Linked DNA regions of Bradyrhizobium sp. WD16. The main gene of each other region encodes a partner of the protein of the gene in region 2 in a complex. Links are inferred from orthologs where the notes say so. Each region holds a gene or a part of one and is shown on either strand. Other genes may lie near its edges.

Evidence for each region.
Region 1: the proteins of dnaG (region 2) and DB459_RS23620 are in contact, whole or in part, in a crystal structure (PDB 2R6A), measured with the Geobacillus stearothermophilus proteins. The link is inferred for Bradyrhizobium sp. WD16 from one-to-one orthologs. Residues at the interface, in WP_049624496.1 of Geobacillus stearothermophilus: Lys456, Leu457, Leu458, Pro459, Ala460, Asn463, Ala464, Leu467, Leu535, Leu536, Ile537, Ala538, Gln544, Glu545, Asp548, Tyr549, His552; in WP_033016901.1 of Geobacillus stearothermophilus: Ser13, Glu15, Ala16, Gln18, Glu91, Leu92, Asp94, Ala95, Val96, Pro97, Thr98, Ala99, Ala100, Asn101, Tyr104, Tyr105, Ile108.

What each region holds. Positions count from the first base shown.
Region 1 is NZ_CP028908.1:5,120,770-5,135,861, forward strand. What follows is about bases 7,261-10,221. They hold DB459_RS23620 (replicative DNA helicase), read left to right. Parts: upstream 7,261-7,974; coding sequence 7,975-9,468; downstream 9,469-10,221. Other genes in these bases: DB459_RS23615 (cyclopropane-fatty-acyl-phospholipid synthase family protein), read left to right, coding at 7,261-7,802; alr (alanine racemase), read left to right, coding at 9,649-10,221. Outside these bases: fabD (ACP S-malonyltransferase), read right to left, coding at 1-343; DB459_RS27420 (enoyl-CoA hydratase-related protein), read left to right, coding at 532-834; DB459_RS23580 (fatty acid desaturase family protein), read right to left, coding at 831-1,856; DB459_RS23585 (TetR/AcrR family transcriptional regulator C-terminal domain-containing protein), read right to left, coding at 1,853-2,536; rpsF (30S ribosomal protein S6), read left to right, coding at 2,904-3,344; rpsR (30S ribosomal protein S18), read left to right, coding at 3,350-3,589; DB459_RS23600 (DUF2232 domain-containing protein), read left to right, coding at 3,780-4,736; rplI (50S ribosomal protein L9), read left to right, coding at 4,779-5,366; DB459_RS23610 (hypothetical protein), read right to left, coding at 5,476-6,297; more of DB459_RS23615, read left to right, coding at 6,552-7,260; more of alr, read left to right, coding at 10,222-10,824; DNA repair protein RadA, read left to right, coding at 10,840-12,282; DB459_RS23635 (CvpA family protein), read left to right, coding at 12,569-13,213; purF (amidophosphoribosyltransferase), read left to right, coding at 13,395-14,933; DB459_RS23645 (SDR family NAD(P)-dependent oxidoreductase), read left to right, coding at 15,060-15,092. UniProt on the Escherichia coli protein: The main replicative DNA helicase, it participates in initiation and elongation during chromosome replication. Travels ahead of the DNA replisome, separating dsDNA into templates for DNA synthesis.
Region 2 is NZ_CP028908.1:3,059,924-3,075,054, forward strand. Bases 12,132-15,131 are described here. They hold dnaG (DNA primase), read left to right. Parts: upstream 12,132-12,632; coding sequence 12,633-14,630; downstream 14,631-15,131. Other genes in these bases: DB459_RS14255 (N-formylglutamate amidohydrolase), read right to left, coding at 12,132-12,413; rpoD (RNA polymerase sigma factor RpoD), read left to right, coding at 15,041-15,131. Also shown: DB459_RS14190 (chemotaxis protein CheW), read left to right, coding at 1-29; DB459_RS14195 (PleD family two-component system response regulator), read left to right, coding at 67-432; DB459_RS14200 (chemotaxis response regulator protein-glutamate methylesterase), read left to right, coding at 484-1,635; DB459_RS14205 (protein-glutamate O-methyltransferase CheR), read left to right, coding at 1,632-2,516; response regulator transcription factor CtrA, read right to left, coding at 2,672-3,373; flagellar protein export ATPase FliI, read left to right, coding at 3,744-5,069; flagellar export protein FliJ, read left to right, coding at 5,179-5,598; DB459_RS14225 (GatB/YqeY domain-containing protein), read left to right, coding at 5,790-6,245; DB459_RS14230 (acyl-CoA synthetase), read left to right, coding at 6,734-8,344; DB459_RS14235 (LysE family translocator), read left to right, coding at 8,373-8,987; DB459_RS14240 (PhzF family phenazine biosynthesis protein), read right to left, coding at 9,000-9,839; DB459_RS14245 (DUF1127 domain-containing protein), read right to left, coding at 9,866-10,093; DB459_RS14250 (PLP-dependent aminotransferase family protein), read left to right, coding at 10,227-11,576; more of DB459_RS14255, read right to left, coding at 11,595-12,131. UniProt on the Escherichia coli protein: RNA polymerase that catalyzes the synthesis of short RNA molecules used as primers for DNA polymerase during DNA replication.

The DNA.
Region 1 (15,092 bases), 2.1 Mb from region 2 along the record:
GCGCGGTATCGGAGATCGACAGCGCGCCGGCGGCGGCGAGCGCCGAATATTCGCCGAGCGAGTGGCCGGCGACGAAGGCGGCATCGCGCGCCACGACAACGCCGGCTTCGACCTCGAGCACGCGCAGCGCGGCGAGCGACACCGCCATCAGCGCCGGCTGGGCGTTCTCGGTGAGCTGCAGCGTCTCCGCCGGCCCATCCCACATGGTCGCGGTCAGGCGCTCGCCGAGAGCGGCATCGACCTCATCGAACACGGCGCGCGCCGCGGCGAAGCCGTCCGCCAGCGCCTTGCCCATGCCTACTGCCTGCGATCCCTGGCCGGGAAACGTGAATGCTGCCGTCATGCCCTAGTGTCCTGTCTCCGAATTACCGCTTCATTTGCCTCACCCTCGCACGATCATTCGGAGACATCAGGACACTAGCAAAATCAAGAAGCTAGTGCGGCTTATGTCTCGCAATTGCCTACAGGGGCTTGCCGTAAAGGGCATAGGCAATTGCGAGACGCCGCACTAGTACCCTGTCTCCGAAGTTCGTGGTTCGCCTGCAGCACCCTTCCGACACGAACTTCGGAAAGCGGGTCCCCCTCGCGAAATGCCGCGGGTTAAGACACTGGCGCGGGCGATGCTGTCAAGTCGGCCGGCGCGCCCTCGGTTATCTGCTCGGCGGCGACGCGTTTTCGGCGCAGGAGGCAATGGCGGTCGGGCTCGTCAATGCGGTGGCGCCGCATGACGACTTGGAGCGCCGTGCCGAGGACCTCGCCGGGCGCATCATCGCTCATTCGCCGCTGGCGGTGACCGCGGTAATCACGGCGGCGCGGCGCCGCCCCCAGCCTTAGAAGCCGGACGCGGCCTGGTCGCTGGACATCGCCACGCCCTCGCGGGAGCGGCGGACATTGCTGACCAGCTGCCCCGGCCGGTCCTCGGACGCCGGCCTTGCCGTCGCCAGCCGCAGCACCGCCAGGTAGCTCGACTGCACCTCCATGCGCGCGGCGTAAGGCCCGCGCGACAGGATCGCGTGCACCTTGGGCAGGTTGTAGCAAGGCACGTAGAACAGGAGATGATGCTCGAGGTGGTAGTTGACGTAGTACGGCGCGATGAACGCCCGCGCCAGCAAGCCCGCGCGCGTGGTGCGCGTGTTGCGCAGCGGATCGTTGCTGTCGGGCACCACCGCGTGCTCGGCGATGTTGCGGATGCGGGTGATCACCATCATCCAGGTCAGGAGCGGCACCAGCCAGAGCAGCGGATAGGCCCACCACACCCCGGCGAGCGCGAGCAAGGCAAACAGGCCTGCGTTGACCGCGATCTGCCGGCCGAGCGCTTCGGCCGCACGGCGCAGCCGCTGCCGGAGCGGCCAGACTGAATCGCCCAGCGCGTTGAGCAGCTGCGCCTTGCGCAGTTGGAAGCCAGTCTGGCCAGTGATGTCGCGAATGAATTTGCGCCGATAGCTCGCCCTGGTGATCGGGAAAGGCGCCGACAGGACGAGGTCGGGATCGTCTTCCTGCTGGGTCCGCGCATGATGCTGCAGGTGATAGCGGCGATAGGCCCGCGTCTCGGCGAAGATCGGACAGGCGCAGAACCATTGGCTCAGCAGCATATTCAATCGTTCGGACGCGGCGAGGCTGCCATGGGCGCCATCGTGCATCAGGATGGCGAGGCCGAGCTGGCGTGAGCCGATCAGGGCGACCGCGACGAGGTAGGTCACCGGATTGGGAAAGACCGCGACGAGGGCCATGGCAGCGCCGATCACCGCCCAGGCATGGGCCACCAGCGCGATGCCTTGCCAGTCCGAACGGCACCGCACCTCGACGAGTTCGGCCTCGGTCATCAGGTCGCGCGCCTTCAGGCGAAGTGCTGTCATGGCGTCTTCTCCGCGGCAGTCGTTTCGCTTTTGTCGTTGTCGCTGTCGTCGGCCACGAGGCGCAGCGGCGCATCAGCCTCGGCCTCCAGCAGGTGCAGCATGTCCGCCACCATCACCTCGGCGGAGCGGCCGACGGCCTGCCCCTCGATGGTGACACCGATGGCGATCGTCCAGAATCGCCGGGCGGTCAGCGCCGGATCGCGCCGCGAGCGCCAGCCGCGCCGCGCCATTTCGCCGGCATAGGCGCGCAGGCCCTCCTGGTGCAGCCGCTGCACCGTACGCTCGATCAGCGACGCGAGTTCAGGACGCCGCCGCGCCAGCGTCATCGCCTCGATGAAGAAGCCGATGGCGTCGGCATGGATCACCCGTTCGACGAGCGCGCGGGTATAGGCCTCCGGCGTCGCGGCGCCGCTGGCCGCCTCTTCGGCGCCGCGGGCAAGATACAGCACGTCGCGGCAGGCAGCCTCGACGAACAGGGCCTCCTTGGCGTGGAAGTAATAGGTGATCTGGCTGGGAAAGGCGTCCGCCGCGGCGGCGATGTCGGCGATGGAGACGTCCGCCAGGCCCCGCTCCTTGAACAGCCGGCTGGCGGCGTTCAGGAGCTTGGAGCGGGTGCGTTGGCCGGCGCTGCGCGTGGCGCGCACGGCGTGCTTGGGCGCGACTGCGCCGGTTCCGGACATTTCACTCCCCTGAATTGATGTTGTTTGTATGTTAGACAAACAAATCCGTCAAGATGGTCATGGATACGCCGACCAGGCTATGTTCGCACCCGGAACCGCCCTCCCCATTCGCCCCCGGCGGGGCCATTCCGGGCCGTTTCGCCTTGCCAAGAGCGAATTATCCCTTATAAGCAGCGCCATTCGTGAGCTTCCGGCCGGGAGCTGAACGGACGATCTCAGCAATCCCACTTCACCGGATTGATGCGACAGGATCGGCACCACCGATCCGGCGTCCCGTGTTCCCGCCTTCTGAGCAGTCGAGCCTTTCCCGAAGGGCTCGAAGGGCTTGCCGCCGGCAGCATCGCGACCAACTCAGGAAAGGACGGCCATGCCTCTTTACGAGCATGTATTTCTTGCGCGCCAGGATGCCAGCGCGCAGCAGGTCGAAGAACTCACCGCCCAGCTTACCGGCGTGATCGAAGGTCTCGGCGGCAAGATCACCAAGACCGAGGCGTGGGGCGTGCGCTCGCTCACCTACCGCATCAACAAGAACCGCAAGGCGCATTTCGTCATGCTCAACATCGACGGCCCAGCCGCGGTGGTGGCGGAGGTCGAGCGCCAGGAGCGGATCAACGAAGACATCATCCGCTATCTGACGGTGCGCGTCGACGAGCTCGAGGAAGGCCCCTCGGCGATGATGCGCAAGTCCGAGCGCGACCGTGACCGTGACGACCGCGGTGGTTTCCGTGGCGAACGCGAAGGCGGCTTCCGTGGCGACCGCGGTCCGCGTCGCCCCCGTGAAGAAGCCCCTGCCGAGACCGAGGAGTAAGAAACATGGCCGAAGCTGGTGCTCGCCGTCCGTTCTTTCGCCGCCGCAAGTCCTGCCCGTTCACGGGCGAGAATGCGCCGAAGATCGACTACAAGGATTCCAAGCTGCTGATGCGCTACGTGTCCGAGCGCGGCAAGATCGTGCCGAGCCGGATCACCGCCGTGTCCGCCAAGAAGCAGCGTGAACTCGCCCGCGCCATCAAGCGCGCGCGGTTCCTGGGCCTGCTGCCCTACGTGATCCGCTAAGCCTTCCCGATGCCATCAGCGGTGCCGGCCTCGCCGGCGCCGCTGGTCGCACGGATCTGATCGCAACACCAAAGATCGCAGCGCCGTCGCCATCGGCGACGGCGAACACAGCAAGGCTCCGGGGTCACGCCCGCGGCCGATGGTTGGGGCAAACGACGCCTCTAACCGCTCGAAGGGAGCGGGACAGCTGATGATGATGCAGATTCTCATTGCGCTCGCCGCCGGCGCCGCTTCGGCGCTGATGTTCGTGTCCATCATTTCGGGCGCGATGGTCTCGCTCGTTTTGTTCTATCTCGCCCCGTTGCCGCTGATGGTCGCAGCGCTCGGCTGGGGCACCGCCAGCGCGCTGGTCGGCGGCCTGCTCGGCAGCGTCGCCATCGGCACCATTCTCGGCCTGCCCTATATGGCGGCCTTCGGCCTGACCATTGCCCTGCCCGCCTTCTGGCTCGGCCATCTCGCGCTGCTCGCCAAGCCGGTCGAGACCGCGCCATCCGCCCAGCCCGTGCTGGAATGGTATCCGACCGGCCGCATCCTGGCCTGGATCGCCGGCTTCGCCGCGCTGACCACCATCGTCGCCCTGCTCTCGCTCGGCACCGACGCGACCGCGATCACCGAAATGCTCAAGCGCGCCCTGACGCGCATGTTCGGCATGCGCGACGCCGGCTCGAGCGATGCGGCCAGCACCGACCAGCTCGTCACCGTGCTCGCCGCGATCGCGCCGTCGGCCGCGACCATGGTGGCGATGCTCACGCTGGCGGTGAATCTGTGGCTCGCCGGCCGCATCACCCGGACTTCCGGACGGCTGGCGCGGCCCTGGCCGCAACTCGACCTCACCGAACTGCCGCCGATGACCCTCGCCGCCCTTGCCCTCGTGCTGGCGCTGGCCTTCACCGGCGGGCTGACGGCGCTGATCTCGCAGATCATCGTGGCGGCCCTCGTCATGGCCTATGCGCTCAGCGGTTTCGCGGTGCTGCACATGCTGACCCAGGGCGCGCAGCTGCGCGGCCTGTGGCTGAGCAGCAGCTATGCCGCCGTCCTGATCTTCGGCTGGCCCCTGCTGATGATGACAGCGCTCGGGCTCGTCGATGCCGCGTTCGGCCTGCGCCGCCGCAAGCTGGCGCGGCCCGGCCGGTCACCATCCCAGTAATTTCCAACCCGCAACCTGATCGAACATCGAAGGAGATCAACCATGGAAGTCATTCTTCTCGAGCGCGTCGCCAAGCTCGGCCAGATGGGCGAGGTCGTCCGCGTCAAGGACGGCTTTGCCCGCAATTTCCTGCTGCCGCGCGGCAAGGCGCTGCGCGCCACCAAGGACAACCGCGAGAAGTTCGAGGGCATGAAGGCCGACCTCGAAGCCCGCAACCTCGAGGCCAAGGGCGAAGCCACCAAGGTCGCCGAGAAGATCGACGGCAAGAATGTCATCGTGCTGCGTCAGGCCTCTGAAACCGGCCAGCTGTTCGGCTCGGTCTCGGTCCGCGACATCATCGCCGCCTTCGCCGCGGAGGGCGTCAACATCAACCGCTCGCAGGTCCTGCTCGACGCGCCGATCAAGGTCATCGGCCAGCACAAGGTGTCGGTCGCCGTGCATCCCGAGGTCGAGGTCACGGTCAGCGTCACCGTCGCCCGCAGCGCCGACGAGGCCGACCGCATCAACCGCGGCGAGGACGTCAACAGCCGCAAGGAAGACCAGGACGCCACCGCCGAGGCGCTGGCCGCCGCCGGCGAGTTCTTCGATCCGGAAGCCGCCGAGGAAGAGCCGGCCGCCGGCGCCCAGTAAGCCTCGCGCTCCAACGCAAAAGCCCGGCCATCAGGCCGGGCTTTTTTGTGCCTATCTGCTGTCGCAGAGGTCGTCGCTATCGGCCGCGCCGCGCGCGGTGCCCTCGCCTTTACTGGTTGGACGCCGGCGAAGCGGCCGGACTGGCCGTTTCCTTGGCCGCCTCGGCAGCGGCGGGTTTCTCGACGCTCTTTTCGGCGGGCTTCTCGCCTGCGGGAGCCGGCGGCACTTTGGCGTCACCGGCGTCGGGCTTGATGTCGGCCGCCGTCGGCGGCGGCAGGTTGACCGGCTCCGGCACCGGCACTGCGGCGTCGATGGCGCGCTGCGAGGCCGCCGGGGTCTCCGGCTTGGTTTCCTGCTTTGCGGCGGCGGCCGCATCCCCCTTGGGCGCCTCGGCGGCAGGTTTGGCGGCATCGGGCCTGATCGCCGCGTCCGGCGTCGTCGGCTCGCCCTTCCGGCGTTTGCCGAGCCTGGTCTTGCCCTTGGCCCGGGTGGGCGCTTCGCCTTCGGCGGCCGGCATCTCGCCGCGTGGCCTGCGTTCGACACGCTCCTTGTCGCCGCCAGGCCCGGATTCGGCCGCAGGCGTCCCGATCGGAGCATCGGACCGCAGATTGGCCGCGCCCTCACGGCGGCCGTGGCGGCCAGCCGCCCGAGGCTCGGCTGCCGCGCCGCCGCCGCCGCCGGCCAGGAGATAGGCGCTCAGCATCTGCGCCATCTCGCCTCCGGTCGTGTAATGCTGCCGCAGGAAACCGGGCAGCGACTGCGGCGGCACCGTTTTCAGAAGCCCGCGCGAGCTCTTGTGACAGGCGCTGCAATTACCGTTGAAGATTTGAATGGGGCTTTTGCCCGCATCCAGGTTCTGGGCCCAAACGGGCGTCCCCACCACGCAGCCGATCACGGCAGCCGCCGCTAAACTGAGCGCTCGGCTCAACATTTACGTCCTCCAGACCCGTCAGCTTCCACATTGCGGGCGACAGGTTTAGCGGAATCTCCGGCGAAGGGAAGCACCGTTCCCGCCCCCGAACGCGCCGTTCTGGCCGCCCTGCTCGAGACGCATTGGCGCCCTTGCGAGAGCCATGCTTAAGTACATACCTACTAGGAACCGGGTCCTGACCGAAAGGGTTGAATTAGGCGCAATTTGCGTAGCCGAATTCCTCCAGTTCGCGCTGCGCCAATTCGGGTGGCGACATGTCGGGCTTGTTGGGTCATTTCCTTCAGCGTTTCGTCCGGCGCGGTATTCTCACGGTCACGACGGCCGAGGGCGAGACGAACACCTATGGCGACGGCACCGGACGGCCGGTCGCGATCCGTCTCACCTCGCGCCAGGCCGAGCGACGACTGCTGCTCGATCCCGAACTCGCCCTCGGCGAGATCTATATGGACGGCGGCATGATCGTCGAGCAGGGCTCGATCGCCGACCTCCTGGCCGTTTCCCTCGACCAGCCGCAGATGTCGCCGCAATGGGGCAGGCTGCAGCGCTCGGTACGCTACCTCTTCCGGCACGCCCAGCAGTTCAACGTCCGCGGCCGGGCGCGGCGCAACGTCGCGCACCATTACGACCTCGACAGCCGGCTTTACTCCCTCTTCCTCGATGCCGACCGGCAATACAGCTGCGCCTATTACGAACATCCCGAAGCATCGCTCGATGACGCCCAGCTCGCCAAGAAGCGGCACATTGCCGCCAAGCTGCTGGTGGGACGCGGCCATCGCGTCCTCGACATCGGCTGCGGCTGGGGCGGCCTCGGCCTCTATCTCGCCGAAACCGCCGGCGCGAACGTCACCGGGGTTACCTTGTCGGCTGAACAGCACGCCGTCGCCATCACCCGGGCCGCCGAGAAGCACCTGTCCAGATCTGCAAATTTCCTGCTGCAGGACTACCGCGACGTGCCCGGCACCTTCGACCGCATCGTCTCGGTCGGCATGTTCGAGCATGTCGGCGTCGATTATTACGACAGCTACTTCCAGCGCTGCGCCGAGCTGCTGAGCGAGGATGGCGTGATGCTGCTGCATTCCATCGGCCGCTCCGAAGGGCCGGGCATCACCAATCCCTGGATCGCCAAATACATCTTTCCCGGCGGCTACATCCCCGCCTTGTCGGAAGTGCTGCCGGCGATCGAGCGGGCCGGCCTGCTCGTCACCGACGTCGAGATCCTGCGGCTGCATTACGCCGAGACCCTCAAGGCCTGGCGCGAACGCTTCCTCGCCCGACGGGAGGAAGCCGAACAGCTCTACGATGCGCGCTTCGTGCGGATGTGGGAATTCTACCTGGCGGCGTCGGAAATGTCGTTCCGCAAGCAGAACATGATGAATTTCCAGATCCAGCTCGCCAAACGCCAGGGAATCGTGCCGATAACGCGCGACTACATCCCGCGCGAGGAGGCCCGCCTGCGCAACGCCGAAGGCCAGCACAGCCCCAAGCTCCAGCTCGCCGGCGAATAGGCCTGCGCCAGATGACACGGTCAAGCGCCGCGACGCGGCGGATCGACGTTATCCGCCATTTCCAGAGCGGCGTCATGGTGGTGCATAAGCACGCGGTTCCACCTTTCGCCGGCCGCACAGCAGGTGCTTTATACGCCCCCCATTCCGTTGAATTTGAAGTTATTGTCGCGCCATGGCTGTTGATTCGAACGTTCTCAAGCTGGCGCCGGATACCTCCGCGCCGGCGTATCGCGCGGCGCCGCATAACATCGAGGCGGAGCAGAGCCTGCTCGGCGCGATCCTCGTCAATAACGACGCCTTTTACCGGGTCTCCGACTTTCTCGAGCCCAAGCACCTGTTCGAGCCGATCCATCAGGTGATCTACGAGACCGTCTCGAGCCTGATCCGCGCCGGCAAGATCGCGACCCCGGTGACGCTGAAGACCTTCCTGCCCGCCGACGCCGACATCGGCGGAATGACGGTGGGGCAGTATCTCGCCCGCCTCGCCGCCGAGGCGACCACGATCATCAACGCCCAGGATTACGGCCGGACCATCTACGAACTCGCGCTGCGCCGCGACCTGATCCGCATCGGCGAAGACATGGTGAATGTCGCCTATGATGCGCCGGTCGACTTCGCGCCGCGCTCGCAGATCGAGGATGCCGAGCGGCGGCTCTACGAGCTCGCCGAATCCGGCCGCTACGAGGGCGGCTTCCAGCGCTTCTCCCAGGCCCTCACAGTCGCGGTGGATCTTGCCGCCGCCGCCTACAACCGTGACGGCAAACTGTCAGGCGTCTCGACCGGCCTGCGCGACCTCGACGCCAGGATGGGCGGCTTGCAGCGCTCCGACCTCATCGTCCTTGCCGGACGCCCGGGCATGGGCAAGACTTCGCTCGCCACCAATATCGCCTTCAACGTCGCCCAGGCCTACGCCTACGACATCGCGCCCGATGGTACCCACCGCACCACCAACGGCGGCGTGGTCGGCTTCTTCTCCTGCGAAATGTCGGCCGAACAGCTCGCCACCCGTATCATCGCCGAGCGCACCGGCATCCCCTCGAGCAGCATCCGCCGCGGCGGAATTTCGGAAGCGGACTTCGAGAAGATCCGGGACCATGCCATCGAATTGCAGTCGCTGCCGTTCTATGTCGACGAAACCGGCGGCCTCGCCATCGCCCAGCTGACCGCACGCGCCCGCCGCCTGAAGCGCCAGAAGGGCCTCGACCTGATCGTGATCGACTATATCCAGCTGCTCTCGGGAAGCAGCAAGCGATCCGACAACCGCGTCCAGGAAGTGACCGAGATCACCACCAGCCTGAAGGCGCTGGCGAAGGAACTGAACGTGCCGATCATCGCGCTGTCGCAGCTCTCGCGACAGGTCGAGAACCGGGAGGACAAGCGGCCGCAACTGTCCGACCTGCGTGAATCGGGCTCGATCGAGCAGGACGCCGACGTCGTCATCTTCGTCTACCGCGAGGAATACTACCTGCAGAACCGGGAGCCCCGCCCCGGCACGCCGGAACACGAGAAGTGGCAGACCGAAATGGACCTCGCCCATGGCAAGGCCGAAGTCATCATCGGCAAGCAGCGCCACGGCCCGACCGGCACCGTCGAACTGCACTTCGACGCCAACATCACCCGCTTCGGCGATCTCGCGAACGACAATTATCTGCCCGAGCAGATGTGAGCGGCGCCGGCGCGGGATGCGAGCCTCGCTGCATGCTCGACTACTGCTGCGGTTGAACCGCAGCAGTGCGCCGCGTATGGTTGATCGGCCGAGATCGGCGCTGCGTCGCGCGACGCCTGCAGGCCGGCGGCGTTCCATGCTCCGAACTCTTCGCGCCGACGTCTTCGAGTGTCGATCGACATGAAACAAACGTCCATTCTTTCAGCTGCCGGCGCGACCGGATCGAAGCCGAGCCATGACGCGGCCTGGGATGCCGCCGTCAACGGCATTCTGACCATCGACCTCGACGCCATCGTCGCCAACTGGCGCAAGCTCGACAGCCGTGCGGTGCCGGCCGAATGCAGCGCCGTGATCAAGGCGGATGCCTATGGCTGCGGCGCCGCGCCGGTGGCGCGCGCCCTGGTCGGGGCCGGCTGCAAGACGTTCTTCGTCGCCACCGCCGTCGAGGCCCGCGCCGTGCGCCTCGCCGCCCCGGGCGCGACGATCTATGTGCTCGACGGCTGCTTCGTCGGCGCGGCGGAGGCCTTCGCCGAGATCGATGCCAGGCCGGTCATCGGCGATCTCGCCGAACTCGCCGAATGGGACGCCTTCTGCCGGCGCAGCGGCTGGAGCGGCGGCGCCGCGCTGCACGTCGACACCGGCATGAGCCGCCTCGGCCTGTCGATGGCGGAGGCGCAGTCGCTGCTGCCGCGCGTTCACACCGGCAATCACGGCCTCACCCTGGTGCTCAGCCATCTCGCCTGCGCCGAAACGATCGATCATCCGATGAATGCGCGGCAGCTCGGCGCCTTCCGGGAGATCGCCCAGGCCTTTTCCGGCATTCCTGCCTCGCTCGCCAACTCATCGGGGATCTTCCTCGGCCCGCATTTCGGCTTCGAGATGGTCCGCCCCGGTGCCGCGCTCTACGGCATCAACCCGACGCCGGAGGCCGACAATCCGATGAAGCCGGTGATCCAGCTGCAGGCGCGCATCGTCCAGCTCCGCAACATCGAGCGCGGCGAAACCGTGGGTTACGGCGCGACCTGGACGGCGCGGCGGCCGACCCGCCTCGCGGTGGTGGCCGCGGGCTACGCGGACGGCTACTTCCGCGCCGCCGGCGGCGTCGACGGCGTGCGCAGCGCCGAAGTGATGGTCGCCGGCCGGCGCTGCCCGATCGCCGGACGGATCTCCATGGACCTGCTCGCGGTGGACATCACCGATGTCCCGCCCAATGCGGTGCGGCGCGGTCACCTCGTGACGTTGATCGGCGAAGGCATCACCGTCGACGAGGTGGCGCACCACTTCGACACCATCGGCTACGAGGTGATGACGAGCCTCGGCCACCGCTACGCCCGCGTCTATCGCGGCGCTGTTTGATGCGGTGAAGCGCCAATGGCCAAGAACACGCTGAGCTTCGTCTGCCAGAACTGCGGCACCGCCTACAATCGCTGGCAGGGCAAATGCGACTCCTGCGGCGAATGGAATACGCTGGTCGAGGAAGACGTCAGCGGCGCCACGACGATGCCGGCGAGCATCCGGCCGCGACGCAAGGGCCGCACCTTCACCCTCGAGTCGCTTTCCGGCGAGAGCCATGACGCGCCGCGGCTGCCCTCGGGTCTCGCCGAGCTCGATCGCGTCACCGGAGGCGGTTTTGTCCGCGGCTCGGTGCTGCTGGTCGGCGGCGACCCGGGCATCGGCAAGTCGACCCTGCTGACCCAGGCCTCCAGCCTGATGGCGCGCGCCGGCCATCGATCGGTCTACATCTCCGGCGAAGAGGCGGTCGCCCAGGTGCGGCTGCGCGCCGCCCGCCTCGGCCTCGCCGGCGCCCCGGTGCAGCTGGCCGCCGAAACATCGGTCGAGGACATCATCGCCACCTTGTCGGAAGGAGCGACGCCGCGGCTGGTGGTGATCGATTCGATCCAGACCATGTGGACCGACACCGTCGAATCCGCCCCGGGCACCGTCACCCAGGTGCGCGCCTCGGCCCAGGCGCTGATCCGGTTCGCCAAGAAGTCCGGCGCGGCGCTGATCCTGGTCGGCCACGTCACCAAGGACGGCCAGATCGCCGGGCCGCGGGTCGTCGAACATATGGTCGACGCGGTGCTGTCCTTCGAAGGCGAAGGCTCGCAGCAGTTCCGCATCCTGCGCGCGGTCAAGAACCGCTTCGGCCCGACCGACGAGATCGGCGTCTTCGAAATGACCGGGCTCGGCCTGCGCGAGGTCTCCAACCCTTCGGAACTGTTCCTGTCGGAGCGCGATCTCGGCAGCCCCGGAACCGCGGTCTTCGCCGGCATCGAAGGCACCCGGCCGGTGCTGGTGGAACTCCAGGCCCTGGTGGCGCCGACCTCGCTCGGCACTCCGCGCCGGACGGTGGTCGGCTGGGACCAGAGCCGCCTGTCCATGGTGCTGGCGGTGCTGGAAGCCCATTGCGGGGTCAAGCTCGGCGGCCATGACGTCTACCTCAACGTCGCCGGCGGGCTGCGCATCCAGGAACCGGCGGCAGATCTCGCCGCCGCCGCGGCGCTGGTGTCGTCGCTGGCCAACGCGCCGCTGCCGCCCGACGCGGTCCATTTCGGCGAAATCTCGCTATCGGGGGCGGTGCGCCCGGTGGCGCAGACCGCGGCACGGCTCAAGGAAGCCGCCAAGCTCGGTTTCAGCCGCGCGGTGCTGCCGGAGACCGCCCGCGGCGAGGCGACCGCCGATGGCGGCCTTTCGCTGACCACCGTCGGCTCGCTCACCAGTCTCGTCGCCGATATCGCGGCCCGCGGCGCCGGGCGTGGTGCCGCCGCTGGAAAAAATGCCACACCGGCGAAAATCCGCCGGAGCGAGGCCTGAACGGCGGATGACGCTGGCCGCCGCCGCCGCTATACACCCCCCGGGCGGTTGCCACGCGCCCGCCCAGACGGTCGGGTATCGCGGCGATCAGGAACCGAGACGGATCGGCCAGGCGGCGATCGAGGACTCGAACGGCTGCGGCCGGCCGGGTGCCTCGGCAACGTTGCTGCGGTTGGGCGTCGTCTTCTTGGGCCTTGCAGGGGCGGTGCGATCACCGTCATCTGGCTAAAGCCTGCGGAACCGATTCGCCCGGGAATTGGAATGCAAGAGCGGACCTGACCAGCCGATGCCGATTACGCTTCTCGATCTCATTGTTCTCGCGGTGATGCTGCTGTCGGGCCTGTTGGCGATGATCCGCGGCTTCATGCGCGAGATCCTGTCGATCGCCGCCTGGGGCGCCGCCGCCCTGACGACGCTCTATGCCTTCAACAAGCTGCTGCCGACCGCCAAGACCTATTTCAACAACGATACCATCGCCGCCATCGCGGTGGTGGCCGGCGTCTTCATCGGCACCCTGATCGTCGTCTCGATCGTCACGGTGCGGATCTCGGACATGGTGCTGGATTCGCGGATCGGCGCGCTCGACCGGACCCTCGGCTTCCTGTTCGGTCTCGCCCGCGGCCTCCTGATCATCGTCGTCGCCTTCCTGTTCTTCGTCTGGCTGGTCCCCGAGAAGCAGCAGCCCGATTGGGTCCGTTCGGCGAAATCCAGGGTGGTGCTGCAAGGAACCGGCGATTGGCTGATGTCGCTCTTGCCGGATGACCCCGAGAACACCATCTTGAAGAGGTTCAAGAAGCCGAAAACGGACGAGGAGCAGAGTGACGCGGCTCCCGATCCCCGCCCGACCGGCGGGACCGATGCCGGCGGCTATGCGAAATCGGCTCGTGACGGCCTCAAGCAGTTGATCGACGGCGGCAAGGCGGCCCGGTAGCGGCCTGCCGGGGCGATCGGCTTTTGAGGAGGTTCTGCTCTTCCGAGGGGCTTTGCGCTTCTGAGGAGTTCTCAAGAACCAGAGGCGTCTGGACGGTGACGGCTGGCGGGCGCTACAAGGCGCCCAGGATGCGAAAGGTTGCCGGACTTCAGCTCCGGTGGAGAGAGGCACGATGGACGAGATGCAGGACCCCTCCGGCGACACTCCTGCCCGGGACCTCGGCCCCCGCCCTGACAGCCTTAACCGAAGCTTTCCCGAAAGCATCATGATCGACAAGGACCTCGACGGCGACACGCTGCGCGAGGAATGCGGCGTGTTCGGCATCTTCGGCCACCCCGAGGCCGCGGCGATCACCGCGCTCGGCCTGCACGCCCTGCAGCACCGCGGCCAGGAAGCCGCCGGCATCGTGTCCTTCGACGGCGGCCGCTTCCATTCCGAACGCCGCCTCGGCCTCGTCGGCGACACCTTCTCCCGCCGCGAGGTGATCGAGCGCCTGCCCGGCTCCGCCGCCGTCGGCCACGTGCGCTATTCGACCACCGGCGAAACCATTCTGCGCAACGTGCAGCCGCTGTTCGCCGAGCTCAACGCCGGCGGCTTCGCCGTCGGCCACAACGGCAATCTCACCAACGGCCTCACCCTGCGCCGCGAACTGGTGCGCGGCGGCGCCATGATGCAGTCGACCACCGACACCGAGGTGATCCTGCATCTCGTCGCCCAGTCCAAGCGCAACCACTTCATCGACCGCTTCATCGAGGCGCTGCGCGCCATCGAAGGCGCCTATTCGCTGGTGGCGCTCACCAACAAGAAGCTGGTCGGCGCCCGCGACCCGCTCGGCATCCGGCCGCTGGTGCTCGGCGAACTCGACGGCTGCCCGATCCTCGCCTCGGAGACCTGCGCCCTCGACATCATCGGCGCCAAATACATCCGCGACATCGAGAACGGCGAGGTCATCGTCTTCGACGAGAGCGGGGTGCAGAGCCACAAGCCCTTCCCGCCCCAGGACCCGCGGCCCTGCCTGTTCGAATACATCTATTTCGCCCGGCCGGACTCGGTGCTCGGCGGCCGCCCGGTCTACGACGTGCGCAAGGCGATCGGCGCCGAACTCGCGCGCGAGAGCCATGTCGAGTCCGACGTGATCGTCCCGGTGCCGGATTCCGGCGTGCCCGCGGCGATCGGCTACAGCCAGCATTCCGGCGTGCCCTTCGAGCTCGGCATCATCCGCAATCACTATGTCGGCCGCACCTTCATCCAGCCGACCCAGAGCATCCGCGAGCTCGGCGTGCGCATGAAGCATTCCGCCAACCGCGCTGCGATCGAGGGCAAGCGCATCGTCCTGATCGATGATTCGCTGGTGCGCGGCACCACCTCCAAGAAGATCGTGAAGATGATGCGCGAGGCCGGCGCCCGCGAGGTCCATTTCCGCATCGCCTCGCCGCCGATCACCCATCCCGATTTCTACGGCATCGACATGCCGGACCGGGCGCATCTTCTGGCGGCGACCCGCACCATCGAAGAAATGCGCGACCTGATCGGCTGCGACAGCCTCGCCTTCCTGACGGTGGACGGACTTTACCGCGCCATGGGCGAGCCCGGACGCGACCCGGCCCATCCCAAATTCACCGACCACTATTTCACCGGCGACTATCCGACCCCGCTCACCGACCAGAACCACACCGAGACCACGCCACGCCAGCTCTCGCTGCTCGCCGAAGCGAGCTGAGCCAGGCCGAGCCGAGACGAGCGTATCGCCCGGGTCGGCACACGGGAGGAGCGCGGCGGCGGCGTTGACACCCCGCCGCCCGCCACGTAACTGGCCGCCATCAACTCCGGCCGCCGTGTGCAGATCATGACCAAGCCCCTCGCCTCCCGCATCGCCCTC
Region 2 (15,131 bases):
AGATTTCCGCCGAGAAGCTGGCAGCCTAATAAACGCCCCGAAGGGGCTCAAAGGACCGAGGTCGCTATGAAAACGTGTCTGGTGGTCGATGACTCCAGCGTCATTCGCAAGGTGGCGCGGCGTATTCTCGAAGGTCTGGATTTCCAGATCACCGAGGCGGAGGACGGCGAAAAGGCGCTCGACATCTGCAAGCGCGGTCTGCCCGATGCCGTTCTGCTCGACTGGAACATGCCGATCATGGACGGCTACGAGTTCCTGCGGAATCTGCGGATAATGCCGGGCGGCGACCGTCCCAAAGTGGTGTTCTGCACCACCGAGAACGACGTCGCGCATATCGCCCGCGCCCTCCATGCTGGCGCCAACGAATACATCATGAAGCCGTTCGACAAGGATATCGTCACGGCCAAGTTTCATGAAGTCGGGCTGATCTGAACAGCCGGGCTGCGGCGTTCTGTTTTTGAGTTGTGTCCAGTTTGGTGAGTGATGAGTTTTGCCGCAGCGACTGCCCGTGCGTCAGTGGCGACGCCTTCGGGTCCGATCCGTGTCATGGTTGTCGACGACTCCGTCGTCATTCGCGGCATGATCTCGCGCTGGATCGACGCCGAGCCTGATCTCAGGGTCGCTGCTTCGGTGCGCACCGGCCTCGAGGCGGTGCAGACGCTCGAGCGCGCCAATCCCGATGTGGTGGTGCTGGACATCGAGATGCCCGATCTCGACGGCATCTCGGCATTGCCGCAACTGCTCGCCAAGAAGCGCGACCTCGTCGTCATCATGGCCTCGACGCTGACGCGGCGCAACGCGGAGATCAGCTTCAAGGCGCTGTCGCTCGGTGCGGCCGATTACGTGCCCAAGCCCGAGAGCACCCGCGAGGCCGGCGCCGCCGACACCTTCAAGCGCGATCTTTTGTTCAAGATCCGGCAGTTCGGCGCCCGGCTGCGCCGGCCGGTCCATGCGCCGTCGATCGTGCCTGCGCCGGCGCCGGAGAAGGCGCGGGTGGTGCCGCCGCCGGCGGCTCACGCGCCGATCTCGCTGCGGCCCTTCGGCCTCACGGCGCCGCGCGTCCTGCTGATCGGCTCGTCGACCGGCGGCCCGCAGGCGCTGCTGACGCTCGTCGCCGAAATCGGACCGGTGATCGACCGCGTCCCGGTGCTGATCACGCAACACATGCCGCCGACCTTCACCACCATCCTCGCCGAGCACCTGGGCCGCGCCAGCGGGCGGCCGGCGCATGAAGGGGTCGACGGCGAGGCGATCGTGCCCGGCCGCATCTACCTCGCTCCCGGCGGCCGGCACATGCGCATCATGCGCAAGGGCGCCGGCGCGGCGATCGCGCTCGACGACGGTCCGCAGATCAATTTCTGCAAGCCGGCGGTCGACCCTATGTTCGCGTCGGCGATCGAGGTCTGGCAGAGCGGTGTACTCGCGGTCGTGCTGACAGGCATGGGATCCGACGGCATGCGCGGCGGCAAGGCGATCGTGGAGGCCGGCGGCAGCGTCATCGCCCAGGATGAGGCCACAAGCGTGGTCTGGGGCATGCCCGGTGCGGCGGCCCAGGCCGGTATTTGCGCCGCGGTGCTGCCGCTCGACCAGATCGGACCGAAAGTCGTCCGCATGTTCTCCGGGGGCCGCGCATGACGCCGCACGATTACGAGTATCTGCGCAAGCTCCTCAAGGACCGGTCCGGCCTCGTGCTGTCGTCGGACAAGCAGTATCTGGTCGAAAGCCGGTTGTTACCGCTCGCCCGCAAGGCGGGCCTGCCGGGCATCTCCGAACTCGTGCAGAAGATCAAGGCGGGGTCCGAGCGGGTGACGGTGGATGTCGTCGAGGCGATGACCACCAACGAGACGTTCTTCTTCCGCGACAAGGTGCCTTTCGACCACTTCCGCAACACCGTGATTCCCAAGCTCCTGCAGGCGCGCGTTGCCCGCAAGGCGCTGCGGATCTGGTGCGCGGCGGGTTCGACCGGCCAGGAGCCCTATTCGCTGGCGATGTCGATCAAGGAGATGGGCTCGCAACTCGCCGGATGGCGCATCGAGATCATCGCGACCGATCTGTCGCAGGAGGTGCTGGAGAAATCGAAGGCCGGCATCTACAGCCAGTTCGAGGTCCAGCGTGGCCTGCCGATCCAGCTCCTCGTGAAGTATTTCAAGCAGGTCGGCGACATGTGGCAGGTCAACGCCGACATTCGCGCGATGGTGCAGCAGCGTCAGCTCAATCTGCTGCACGACTTCTCCGCTCTCGGCACCTTCGATGTGATCTTCTGCCGAAACGTGCTGATCTATTTCGATCAGGAGACCAAGATCGCGATCTTCAACCGGCTTGCCCGCGTGCTCGAGCCGGACGGCTTCCTGGCGCTGGGCGCGGCGGAAACGGTGGTCGGCCTCACCGATGCCTTCAAGCCCTATCCCGACTGCCGCGGCCTGTATCATCCGAACCCGCAGCGCGCCGCCCAGGTGACTTCACCGACGCTGGCGCCGGCGATGACGGCGCCGCGCGCCGCGCTCAGGGTCAGCTGATGGCCGCCCGCCCGCGACATCAGAGAAGAAAAATGCCGGCGCCGGCGTTTTCCGTCGGGCGACGGCCGTTCCTTCGCCCAAACAAAAACCCCGCCATTGGCGGCGGGGTCAGTCGGGAGGAAGGGCTTTGACGGGCCCTCGGCTCGCCGTATCCGTCAGGCGGGGATCCGCTCGTCTTCCTCGTGCGGCTCGCGCAGCACGTAGCCGCGGCCCCACACCGTCTCGATGAAGTTGCGGCCGTCGGAGGCGTTCGCTAGCTTCTTGCGCAGCTTGCAGATGAAGACGTCGATGATCTTCAGCTCCGGCTCGTCCATGCCGCCATAGAGGTGATTGAGGAACATTTCCTTGGTGAGGGTGGTGCCCTTGCGGAGCGAAAGCAGCTCCAGCATCTGGTACTCCTTGCCGGTCAGGTGGACGCGCTGGCCGCCGACTTCCACCGTCTTGGTATCGAGATTGACCACCAGGTCGCCGGTCTGGATGACCGACTGGGCATGCCCCTTGGAGCGGCGGACGATGGCGTGGATGCGGGCGATCAGCTCGTCCTTGTGGAACGGCTTGGTCATGTAGTCGTCGGCGCCGACGCCGAGGCCCTTGACCTTGTCTTCAATGCCGGCGAGTCCGGACAGGATCAGGATTGGCGTCTTGATCTTGGAGACGCGCAGCTGCTTGAGAACGTCGTAACCGGACATGTCCGGGAGGTTCAGATCAAGCAGGATGATGTCGTAGTCATAAAGCTTGCCGAGGTCGACGCCCTCTTCGCCGAGATCCGTCGTGTAGACGTTGAAGCTCTCGGACTTCAGCATGAGTTCGATCGACTGCGCGACGGCGCTGTCATCTTCTATCAGCAATACGCGCATGCCAGTCCCCTATAATCGCCGCTCCGGGCGTCAGGTCGAGCCGCCAATCGGGCGACACTGGAAAACGCCTTTGAACAACTGATTCGGTCCCTGACCAGATATCGTTAACAAAACCTGATTCCAGTGCGCAAGCTCTCTCGGTGCAAATTTTGCCGAATCGCCGTAAGATATTGCGCAAAGCCAGTTTTTTGTTTTCGTTCTCGCTCAAGTACCACTTTAAGAGACGGCGTTAACCGACTCTCGTGACTCAGACCTTCATCCTGACGGTCGAGCGCACCAGTCCCAAAGACAGTGACGCAATGATTAACGATGCGGGTAAACACGAAGTTAAGGGGCTGGCAGAGCCCTCCGGAAACTTAAGGTTTTCGCAATGAAAGCGCTGGCCGAACAGATCGCCGACATCGACGGCGTCAATATTTATGGCCGTGTTGTGGGCGTGCGTGGCCTGATGGTCGAGATCGCCGGGCCGATCCACGTGATGTCGGTGGGCGCGCGAATTGTCGTCGAGACCGGACAGGATCGGACCATCCCCTGCGAAGTGATCGGTTTTTCCGGCAGCAATGCGGTGGTCATGCCTTTCGCCGGGCTGGAGGGGGTGCGCCGGGGCTGCCGCGCCGTCATCGCCACGTCGGCCGGCCAGGTCCGACCGTCGCCGGCCTGGCTCGGCCGCGTCATCAATGCCATGGCGGAGCCGATCGACGGCAAGGGGCCGCTGCAGCTCGGCCCCTCGCCGGTCCCTTATCGCAATGCGCCGCCGCCGGCCCATTCGCGCCGGCGGGTGGGGGCGCCGCTCGATCTCGGGGTCCGGGCCCTCAACACCTTCCTGACCTGCTGCCGTGGCCAGCGCATGGGCATTTTCGCCGGCTCCGGTGTCGGCAAGTCGGTGCTGCTGTCGATGCTGGCGCGCAACGTCGATGCCGACATCTCGGTGATCGGCCTGATCGGCGAACGCGGCCGCGAGGTGCAGGAGTTCCTCCAGGACGATCTCGGCGACGAGGGCCTGGCGCGCTCCGTCGTGGTGGTGGCGACCTCGGACGAACCGGCGCTGATGCGCCGCCAGGCCGCCTATCTGACGCTGGCGATCGCCGAGCACTTCCGCGACGAGAACAAGGATGTGCTGTGCCTGATGGATTCGGTGACTCGCTTTGCCATGGCGCAGCGCGAGATCGGACTGTCCGCCGGCGAGCCGCCGACCGCCAAGGGCTATACGCCCACCGTCTTCACCGAACTGCCCAAGCTGCTGGAACGCGCCGGCCCCGGCACCGGCGATGGCACCATCACCGGGATCTTCACCGTGCTGGTCGACGGTGACGATCACAACGAACCGGTCGCCGATGCCGTGCGCGGCATTCTCGACGGCCACATCGTCATGGAACGCGCGATCGCCGAGCGCGGGCGCTATCCGGCCATCAACGTCCTCAAGTCGGTGTCGCGCACCATGCCGCGATCGGCCGACCCGGAGTTCCTGCCGGTGATCAAGCGAGGCCGCCAGGTGATGGCGACTTACGCCGATATGGAGGAACTGATCCGGCTGGGCGCCTACCGGGCAGGATCCAGCGAGGAGGTCGACGAGGCCATCCGCCTGCACGGGCCGCTGGAGGATTTCCTGCGTCAGGCCAAGGAGGAGTCCACCCACATCCTGGACGGGTACCAGAGGCTCGCTCAAATTGTCGGACGGTCGGAAACGGAACGCTAACTTTGTCCAGTCATCATGCCCTCCGCTTTGACATCAATGCCGGCGAGGCCCTTGACGGGAGCCGGCAGCGTCCCTCGTGCAGGAAGGGACTTCTGGGGAGTACGAGTCGATGAAGTCACGAGAAACGCTGATCCGCCTGAAGAAATTCCAGGTTGACGAGAAGCGCCGTCGAGTCGCCCAGATTGAGGGCATGATCGCTGATTTCCAGCGGATGGCGGCTGAACTCGAGCGGGAAATCCAGCATGAGCAGGAGCGCGCCGGCATCAACGACCCGACGCATTTCGCCTATCCGACCTATGCCAAGGCGGCGATCCAGCGCCGCGAGAACCTGACACGCTCCACCGACGAACTGCGCGCCCAGCTCGAAGACGCCAAGACCGCGCTCGGCGAAGCCTTCGAGGAGCTCAAGAAGGTCGAATTGCTCGATGAGCGCGACCAGGCCCGGGAACGGGCCGAGGAAAGCGCCCGCGAGCAGGCGGATATGGACAGCATCGGCCTGATGCGCGCCCGTCTCGGCGCGCTCGCCTGACAAATTCTGCGATACGGCAGAGCCCCGGAGCTGCGCTCCGGGGCTTTTGCGTTCGCGACCGGCCGATAACCCCTTGCCAGTGGCCGCCTGCGGCGCATAACTCCGCGGCAAGGATGGCCTCGACGGCCTCGTCGAGGGCTCGGCCGCGACCGGCCGTGGCCTCAACTCTTCACTTTACCGGAGCACCCCTCATGCTGCGCGACGATATCAATACCGCGGTCAAGGAGGCCATGAAGGCCAAGGACGAGCGCAAGCTGTCGACGCTGCGCATGGTCAACTCCACGATCAAGAATGCCGACATCGAGGCGCGCGGCCAGGGCAAGCCGCCGCTCGCCGACGAAGACCTGCTCGGTCTCCTGCAGAAGATGATCAAGCAGCGCCAGGAAGCGGTGGAGCTCTACGAGAAGGGCGGCCGCGCCGAACTCGCCGCCCAGGAGCGCGCCGAGATCGTCGTGATCAGCGCCTATCTGCCCCAGCAGTTGTCCGAGGACGAGGTCAAGGCGGCGATCGCGGCGCTGATCGCAGAGACCGGCGCCGCCGGCATCAAGGACATGGGCAAGGTGATCGGCGGCCTCAAGGCGAAATATGCCGGCAAGATGGACTTCGCCAAGGCGAGTGCGCTGGTCAAGGCCGCGCTCGCCGGCTGAGCCTGCGGTGGGTGAGGGTGAAGGCGGGTGAGGATGAAGATTGCCCCTCACCCGGATCGCTGACGCGATCCGACCTCTCCCCGCCTTGCGGCTATCGTATTCACACATCACACATCTGGTCCGCAGCCGAGAAGGCGGCCATTCTTCAGCCTTTCCATCGTCATGCCCGGCCTTGTGCCGGGCATCCACGACTTCACGACGCTGCAGCAAGCAAGTCGTGGATGGCATAGCGATCCGGCTCCTGCCGGATCGCGTTCATTTCTCATGCCGGAAGTCGGAAACATCCGACTTCCGGCGACAAGTCCGGCCATGACGAAAATGAGTTGCTGTCAGGGCGCCTCTGTCGCCACCCGAATGTGTGAATCTGAGAGCCGCCTTGCGGGGAGAGGTCGGCGCGAAGCGCCGGGTGAGGGGTGTTCAGTGCCGTTGCGGCGATCGCGCCGGCGGGTCTACTCTTGCGGTCTGACGAAGCTGCGGCCCGGGACGCCATGCTGACGCCAACCGACGATTACGAGCGTCTCTATGCCGAGTTTCGCTGGGAAATTCCGGCGCGCTTCAACATCGCGCAGGTGTGCTGCGATCGCCATGTCGGCGCGGGCCGCCTCGCGCTGATCGACGTCGACGAGCGAGGCGCGGCGCGGCATGTCGGTTTCGACGAGATCGCCGACTTCTCGCGGCGCTTCGCCAATGTGCTCGGCGCGGCCGGTCTTGTCCGTGGCGACCGTGTCGCGGTGTTCCTGTCGCAGTCGCTCGAGCTGCCGGTGGCGCATCTCGCCGCCTTTCGTGCCGGCCTCGTTTCGGTGCCGCTGTTCACGCTGTTCGGCGAGGACGCGCTGGCCTTCCGCCTCGACAACAGCGGCGCGCGCGCGGTGGTCACCGACGCTGCCGGCTTCGCCAAGCTCGCGCCGTTGTTGCCGGGCCTGCCGCAGCTCGAACATGTCTATGTGATCGGCGACGGCGCGCCGCCTGCCGGCGCTTCGTCCTTCTGGCTGGCGATCGGCGAGGCTTCGCCCGGCTACCTCAATGCCGACACCGGTCCTGACGATCCGGCCATCATCATCTTCACCTCGGGCACCACCGGCAATCCCAAGGGCGCGCTGCACGGCCATCGCGTGTTGCTCGGCCATCTGCCCTGCGTCGAAATGGTGCACGACTTCTTCCCCAAGCCCGCAGACGTCTACTGGACGCCGGCGGACTGGGCCTGGATCGGCGGGCTGTTCGACGCGCTGTTTCCCGCCTGGTATCACGGCGTGCCGATCGTCGCGCACCGGGCCCGCAAATTCGAGCCGCAGGCGGCGATGCAGCTGATGGCCGATCACGGCGTCCGCAACGTCTTCCTGCCGCCGACCGCGCTCAAGCTGATGCGCCAGGCCGATGTTCGTCATGACGGCGTCAAGCTGCGCAGCATCCTGACCGGCGGGGAATCGCTCGGCGCCGAACTGCTCGGCTGGGTGCGGGCGACCTTCGGCATCGACGCCCACGAGATCTACGGCCAGACCGAATGCAATCTCGTCGTCGGCAACAATGCCCGGCTGTTTCCGATCCGCCCCGGGTCGATGGGCAGGCCGATTCCCGGCTTCGACGTCCGCATCGTCGACGAGGCTGGCCGCGAACTGCCGCAAGGCGAGCGTGGCGTCATCGCGGTGCGGGCACCGAACCCGTGCATGATGCTTGAATACTGGCGCAATCCGGAAGCGACCGCGAAGAAATATGCCGGCGGTTTCCTGCTTACCGGCGATCTCGGGGTCTGCGATGCCGACGGCTACTTCTGGTATGTGAGCCGCGAGGACGACGTCATCACCAGCGCCGGTTATCGGATCGGCCCGTCGGAGATCGAGAACACGCTGCTCAAGCACCCTGCGGTCGCGCTGGCCGCCGTCGTCGGGGTGCCCGACCCGATCCGCACCGAAGCGATCAAGGCCTGGATCGTGCTGCGGCCCGGCTTCGCCCCGAGCGAGCAGCTTGCCCGGGACATCCAGGAGTTCGTCAAGGTCCAGCTCTCCGCCCACGAATATCCACGTCACGTCGCCTTTACCGACACCCTGCCGATGACCGCGACCGGCAAGGTGCTGCGGCGCGAATTGCGCAACCGCGGCTGAACCATTCAGCGCTGACAGGAGCCCGCTTATGTCCCTCGAGGTCTATCTCGCCTATGTCGCCGCCTGCATCGCGCTCGCACTGCTGCCGGGCCCGGTGGTGACGCTGGTCATCGCCACCGGCCTGCGCCACGGCACCCGCGCCGCGCTGGTGAATGTCGCCGGCGCCCAGGTCGGGCTCGCCGCGGTGATCGCGATCGTCGCGGTCGGCCTGACTTCGCTGATGGCGACCATGGGCCTATGGTTCGAATGGGTGCGGCTGCTCGGCGCCGCCTATTTGATCTGGCTCGGCATCGGCCTGATCCGCTCGCCAAGCCTTTTGCCCGCGGTCGAGGCGCCGCCGCCGCCGCGCGGCGGCTTCTTCCTGCAGGGACTGGTGGTGCTGCTCAGCAATCCCAAGGTGCTGGTGTTCTTCGGCGCCTTCATTCCGCAGTTCATCGATCCGGCGCGGCCGCAGCTGCCTCAGGTCGTCATCCTCGGCCTGACCTTCATGGTCGCGGCGGCGTGCTCCGACGGCGTCTATGCGCTGCTCGCCGGCCGCGCCCGCTCGATCCTCTCGGCGCGGCGCGCGCGGCTGCTGTCGCGCGTCTCCGGCGGTTTCATGATCGGCGGCGGCATCTGGCTGGCGCTGTCGCGGGCACGATGAGCCAACCTCGGCTCAAACGGTGATGGTGCCGGCGATGCCGACGACGACATCGCCGCCGACCCAGATGTCGTCGCCGGCCTTCGCCACATGGACGCGTCCGGCACGGCCGAGCGCGGCGCCCTGGGCGGCGACATAGCTCGGCGGCGCGAGACCGGCGCCGATCAACCATTGCGCCAGTCCGGCATTGAGGCTGCCGGTGACCGGATCCTCGATGCCACGGCGGCCGACGAAGGCGCGCACCTCGAACTGGGCCTCATCGCCGTCGCGGGCCTTGTCCCACGGCGCCACCAGGCCGAGCTTTGTATCGGGCAGAAGCGAGGGATCGAAGCGGACAGCGAGGAGTTCGGTGCGCGAGCCGAGCATCGCCGCCACCCAGCCGGGGCCGTTGTCGGTCCATTGCGCCGCCTTGACGGCATCGGCGCCGAGGCCGATCGAACGGGCGATCTGCGCCACCAGATCCGGCGCCACCTCGCCGCTCCGCCGCAGCGGCGGTGCGGCGAAGGCGAGCCGGGTGCCGTCGCGCCTGACCCGCACCAGGCCGACGCCGCATTCCTGGATCACTTCCGCGCCCTTCGGCCGATGGCCGAGCGCCAGCCAGACATGACACGAGCCGAGGGTCGGGTGACCGGCGAACGGCAGTTCGCTCTCGGGGGTGAAGATGCGCACCCGGTAATCGGCCGCCGGATCGGCCGGCCGCGACAGGAACGTCGTCTCGCTCAAGTTCGTCCAGTTGGCGATCGCCTGCATTTGCGCGTCCGACAGGCCGTCGGCATCGGCGACCACCGCGAGCGGGTTGCCCTTGTAGGGCACTGCGGAGAAGACATCGACCTGGTGGAAGGGGAGCTGGGGCATCGGATGTTCTCTGTCGTTGCTGAAAATCATGCCCGCCAGAACGGCTTGCCGCTCTCGCGCCGGACGAGTTCGGCATCGAGCCCGACGTCGTGCATCTGCCGGGCGTCGAGTTCGGCGAGGTTGCGGCGAGTGCTCATCCGCTGCAGCCAGGTCCGCGGCCAGTGCAGCAGGGCGCTGACGATCGTGCCGGCCGGCGTCGCGGCGCGGCGTGGCGCAAGGGACTGGGGTAGGGATGGGGCGAGGGGCTTTGCCATGACGGGAGCCTCGGTTTCGGACAGCCTCTTGGTGGCTTGTTCAGGGGCGCTTTCGGCAGCATCGGCCGTTGCGCTCCCAGCATTGTCTCAGTACAAGTTGCGGAGCAATCGAAACATTGCACCCGGTGCAATCATGGCCGCTCCTCATTACACCGTCCTGGTCGACGAACTCGCCGCCGATATCGCCGCCGGCCGGCGCCGGCCTGGCGAGCGGCTGCCGCCGCAGCGCGTCTTCGCCTATGAGAAAGGGATCGCGGCCTCGACCGCCGCGCGGGTCTATGCCGAGCTCTTGCGCCGTGGCCTCGTGGTCGGCGAGGTCGGCCGCGGCACTTTCATCGCGGGTCACCGCCCTCCCGGGCTGCCGCTGCGGCTCCACACCGAGTCCCACGACGAACGGGTCGACCTCGAGTTCAATTTTCCCACCGTCCCGACCCAGTCGGCTTTGATCGCCGAGTCGCTCGCGGCCTGGCAGCATCCGGAGGAGCTCGGCGCCGTGCTGGCGCCGATCACCGCGCGCCGCCTGCATGCGGGAGCGAGCGTCGCGGCCGAATTCATGACCACGGCCGGCTGGCGACCGCGACCGGAGGCTTTCGTCTTCGCCGGCAGCGGCCGGCAATCGCTGGCGGCGGCGGTCTCCACCCTGGTGCCGCTCGGCGGCCGCCTCGCCGTGGAGGCGGTGACCTATCCCATGATCAAGGGCATTGCCGCGCGGCTCGGCATCACCCTGGTGCCGATCGCGCTGGATGGCGAAGGGCTGCGCCCGGATGCCATCGTCAAGGCGCATCGCGCCGGCGAGCTGTCGGCGGTCTATCTGCAGCCGGTGATGCAGAACCCCCTCGGCATCACCATGACCGCGGCGCGGCGTACCGAGATCATCCGTATCGCGCGCAAGCTCGATCTCATCATCATCGAGGACCTGGTCTATGGATTCTTGACCGATGTGCCGCCGCTGGCGGCGGAGGCCGAGGAGCGCTCGATCGTCATCGACAGCCTGTCGAAACGTCTCGCCCCCGGCATCGCCGTCGGCTTTCTCCACGCGCCGCCCGCGCTGCGCGAGCGCGTCGCCACGGTCGTTCGCACCGGTGCCTGGTCGGTGACGCCGCTGGCGCTTGCCGGCGGCCTGCGCCTGATGGCGGACGGCACCGCGGCGGAGATCACCCGGCGCAAGCGCGCGGATGCACAGGCGCGTCAGGCCATCGTCGCCGAATGTCTCGCCGGCCTCACCATCGAGGCGGATCCGCGGTCCTACCATGCCTGGCTGCATCTGCCCGACGGCTGGCGTGCGGAAACGGCCGCGGCGGCGGCCGCGCGCGCCGGCATCGCCGTCACCCCGGCGAGCGCCTTCGCGGTCTCGCCGGGCCATTCGCCCAACGCCGTGCGGCTGGCGCTCGGCCTTCCGACCCACGATCAATTGCGCTGGGCGTTGACGTGGCTGGCGGCGCTGCTCGCGGCCGGGCCGCATGATGCCGATGTGACGGAGTAGGCTGCGGCGAAGCGCGTCTCAGGTCTTCTCGACGTGCGGCAGATGCAGGCCGAGCTCCGGTTCGATCTCGGCGAGAATGCGCGCCAGCCGCTCCGCCCATTGCCGCTGGCCGCAGTCGTCCTCGATCAGATCGTGGCGGATCTCGATGCCGCAATTGACGAGCTCTTCGGCTTCGCCATGCACGGGAATGGTGTAGTCGCTGGTGTCGCTCACCGCGTAGGGCTCGTTGTCGCCGACAACGAGATCGCCTTCGGCCCGCAGATGCCGCAACAGCAGCGGCGGCAGCCGGCGATCGCGATGATAGAGCGCGCCGACATGCCAGGGCCGGCTGATGCCGGCATAGACCGGCGTGAAAGAATGCAGGGCGATCAGAACGGTCGGCCGCCGGGCGCTGCGCCGTTGTTCGATCACCTGGCCGATGCGGCCGTGATAGGGCGTAAAGACCAGGCGGCGGCGGTCCTCGGCATCCTGCCGCGTCAGGCCCTCGTTGCCCGGCACCAGGGTGGCTTCGCTGATCATCGGAATTGAAGAAGGCGATCCGGGCGGGCGATTGCAGTCGATCACCAGGCGCGAATAGGCCTGGGCAATGAGATGGGCGCCGAGCAGGTCCGACAGCCTGTCGGCGACCGCCGCGACACCGATGTCCCAGGCGATATGGCGCTCCAGCTCGATCTCGGGCAGGCCGAGGCCGCGAAGACTGCGCGGAAGCCGCCGGCCGTAATGATCTGCGACGAGCAGAAAGGGGGAGGCACCATCGGCGTTGAGCTCGACCACCGGGGCGGGCTCGTCGGCGGCGAGGCTCATGCGAATGGCGAGGGGCGGATCGGTTATGGTCATGGTTTTCTGGGCGCGGCGCGCCATCCCGGAATCATTCGGGATGATTGCGCAAAATCGCGTCTTTTTCGAGTGCGGGCTCGCCGAGAACCGGACCGTCCCAGGGGCCTGGGACGGGCGAGCTGTGCATGACAGGGGACAAGTCGGCCCGTGGTGGCGGTTCCTCCGCCGGCCCTATATGGATGGTTGACTGCCCGATCCTCGAGCCGGTCCCTTCACCCGATGCGCTTTACGCCCCAGTTTCTCGATGAGCTGCGCGCCCGGCTTCCGGTCTCGGAAGTCGTCGGCCGTCGCGTCAAGCTCAAGCGCGCGGGGCGGGAATGGAAGGGTCTGTCGCCTTTCCAGCAGGAGAAGACGCCGTCCTTCACGGTCAATGACCAGAAGGGCTTCTATCACGACTTCTCGTCGGGCCGGCACGGCGACATCTTCGGCTTCGTCATGGAGACCGAGGGGGTGAACTTCGCCGAGGCGGTCGAGCGGCTCGCCTCGATGGCCGGGGTTCCGTTGCCGGCGGCCTCGCCCGAGGCGGTGCGGACCGAGCAGCGCCGGCGCACCCTGCACGACGTGATGGAAATGGCGACCGAGTTCTTCATCGCGACGCTGGCGTCGCGTGCCGGGGCCCGGGCGCGCGGCTATCTTGCCGATCGCGGCATCTCGCCCGCCACCCAGCTCCAGTTCCGGCTCGGCTATGCCCTGGGAGAGCGCTTCGCGCTCAAGGAACATCTCGGCAAGGCCGGCGTGTCGGTGAACGACATGGTCGAGGCGGGGCTCCTGATCGCCGGCGACGACATTCCGGTGCCTTACGACCGGTTCCGCGATCGCGTGATCTTTCCGATCACCGATCTGCGGCGACGCGTCATCGCCTTGGGCGGCCGCGCGCTCGAAAAGGATGTCCCGGCGAAATACCTGAATTCGCCCGAGACGCCGCTCTTCCACAAGGGGGACAACCTCTACAATTTCGCTTCGGCCCGGCAGGCGGTGCATGATGGCGCTGCGCTGATCGTGGTCGAAGGCTATGTCGACGTCATCGCCATGGTCACCGCCGGCTTTGCCGGCGCGGTGGCGCCGCTCGGTACCGCGCTGACTGAAAACCAGCTCGCCCATCTCTGGCGCATGAGCGACGAGCCGATCATGTGCTTCGACGGCGACAAGGCCGGCCAGCGCGCCGCCTATCGCGCGGCCGATCTGGCGTTACCCTCGCTCGCGCCCGGCAAGAGCCTGCGCATCGCCTTCATGCCCGAAGGCCAGGACCCCGACGATCTGGTCCGCAGCGGCGGACGGGCGGCGATCGAGGAGGTGCTGGCCGCGGCGCGGCCGCTCGCCGAGGTGGTCTGGGCGCGCGAGGTCGAGGGCGGCCGTTTCGACACGCCTGAACGCCGTGCCGCCCTGGAGTCTCGCATCGGCGAGCTCACCGCGGTGATCCGCGACGAGGTGGTGCGGCGGTACTATCGTCAGGATCTCGGCGAACGGCTGCAGCGGGCCTTTGCGCCGGAGGGCGGCCGCCGCGGAGGCGGCGGCTTCGGCGGCCAGGGCCGCCGATTCGGTCCGCGCGCCGGTGGATTTGGCGGCGCCAGCGCCGGCAGCGGGCCGGGCCGGGGCGGTCGTCAACAGTTTTCTACCCCGGTCCTCGGCCATGGTCCCTACCAGGTGACGAGCCCCCAGCTCGCCACCAGCCCGCTGCTGCGCGGCCAGCGCTCGGCGCTGTCGCGGCGCGAGGCATTGATCCTGCAGTCCCTGATCAACCATCCCTGGCTGTTGCATGACCACCTCGAGGAGGTGGCGGCGCTGGAATTGGCTCATCCCGAGGCCCATCGGCTGCGGGCTGGAATCATCGGCGCTTTCGCCCACGACCATCACCTTAGCCCGGAGCCCGACGAACAAAGTGAACAGCTCCGCGCGGACCTTGCAAAGGCCGGATTATCTGAGTTGCTTCAAAGGGTTGAGAGGTCCATCACGACGTCGGCGGTGTGGGGCGCGCAGCCCGGGGCGGCGAGGGACGATGTTCTTGCGACATGGAATCAACTGGTTGCCTTGCATCGCCAGTGGCACTCCCTACTTAGGGAATTGAAGGATGCCGAGCTTGCCCTGGGCGAGGTGGCCAACGAGGCGAATTATGCCTGGCTGCGCGACGTCAAGGCGAGGCTGTCCGAAGTCGATGGGACCGAGGCCCTGATCGAGGGCTTTGGTGAATCCTCCGGACGCGTCCAGCGATCGGTCTGACAGCCTCACAGGCACGGCGAGAGGGGGTCCGGAACCGGCCAGGGCCTTAAAAAGACTCGCAAAATGGACGGTTTGGACGCAAAAACAGGGCTAACAGGGTTAAGCGGTGCTTAACGGCGCTGCGCTAGTGTCCCGGCTCTAACGTTCGTATGCCGTTGCAGCGAGCGTTAGAACCAAGGATCACTGGCAGAATATAATTTTAGTGCGGTTTTGGATCTGACGCGCGTACGACGAATTCGCTGCAATGCAGATACGAGCGTCAGATCCACCGCACTAGAGTGGCGAGATCGATCGACAGTGATTCGGGGTGGCGTTGCGAAAGCGCCACCCTTTCCGCGTCAAAGGCGGAGTGACGAACGGCGGTGCGGGCGGTGACGCCACGCGCGGCGAGGCGCGTTGAGGAGCAGTGAATGGCCAGCAAGGCGAAGATGGCGCAGATCAAGGAAAAGGAAAAGGACGACAAGGTCGTCGACGCGCCCGAGAAGGACAGCGCGGAGGCTC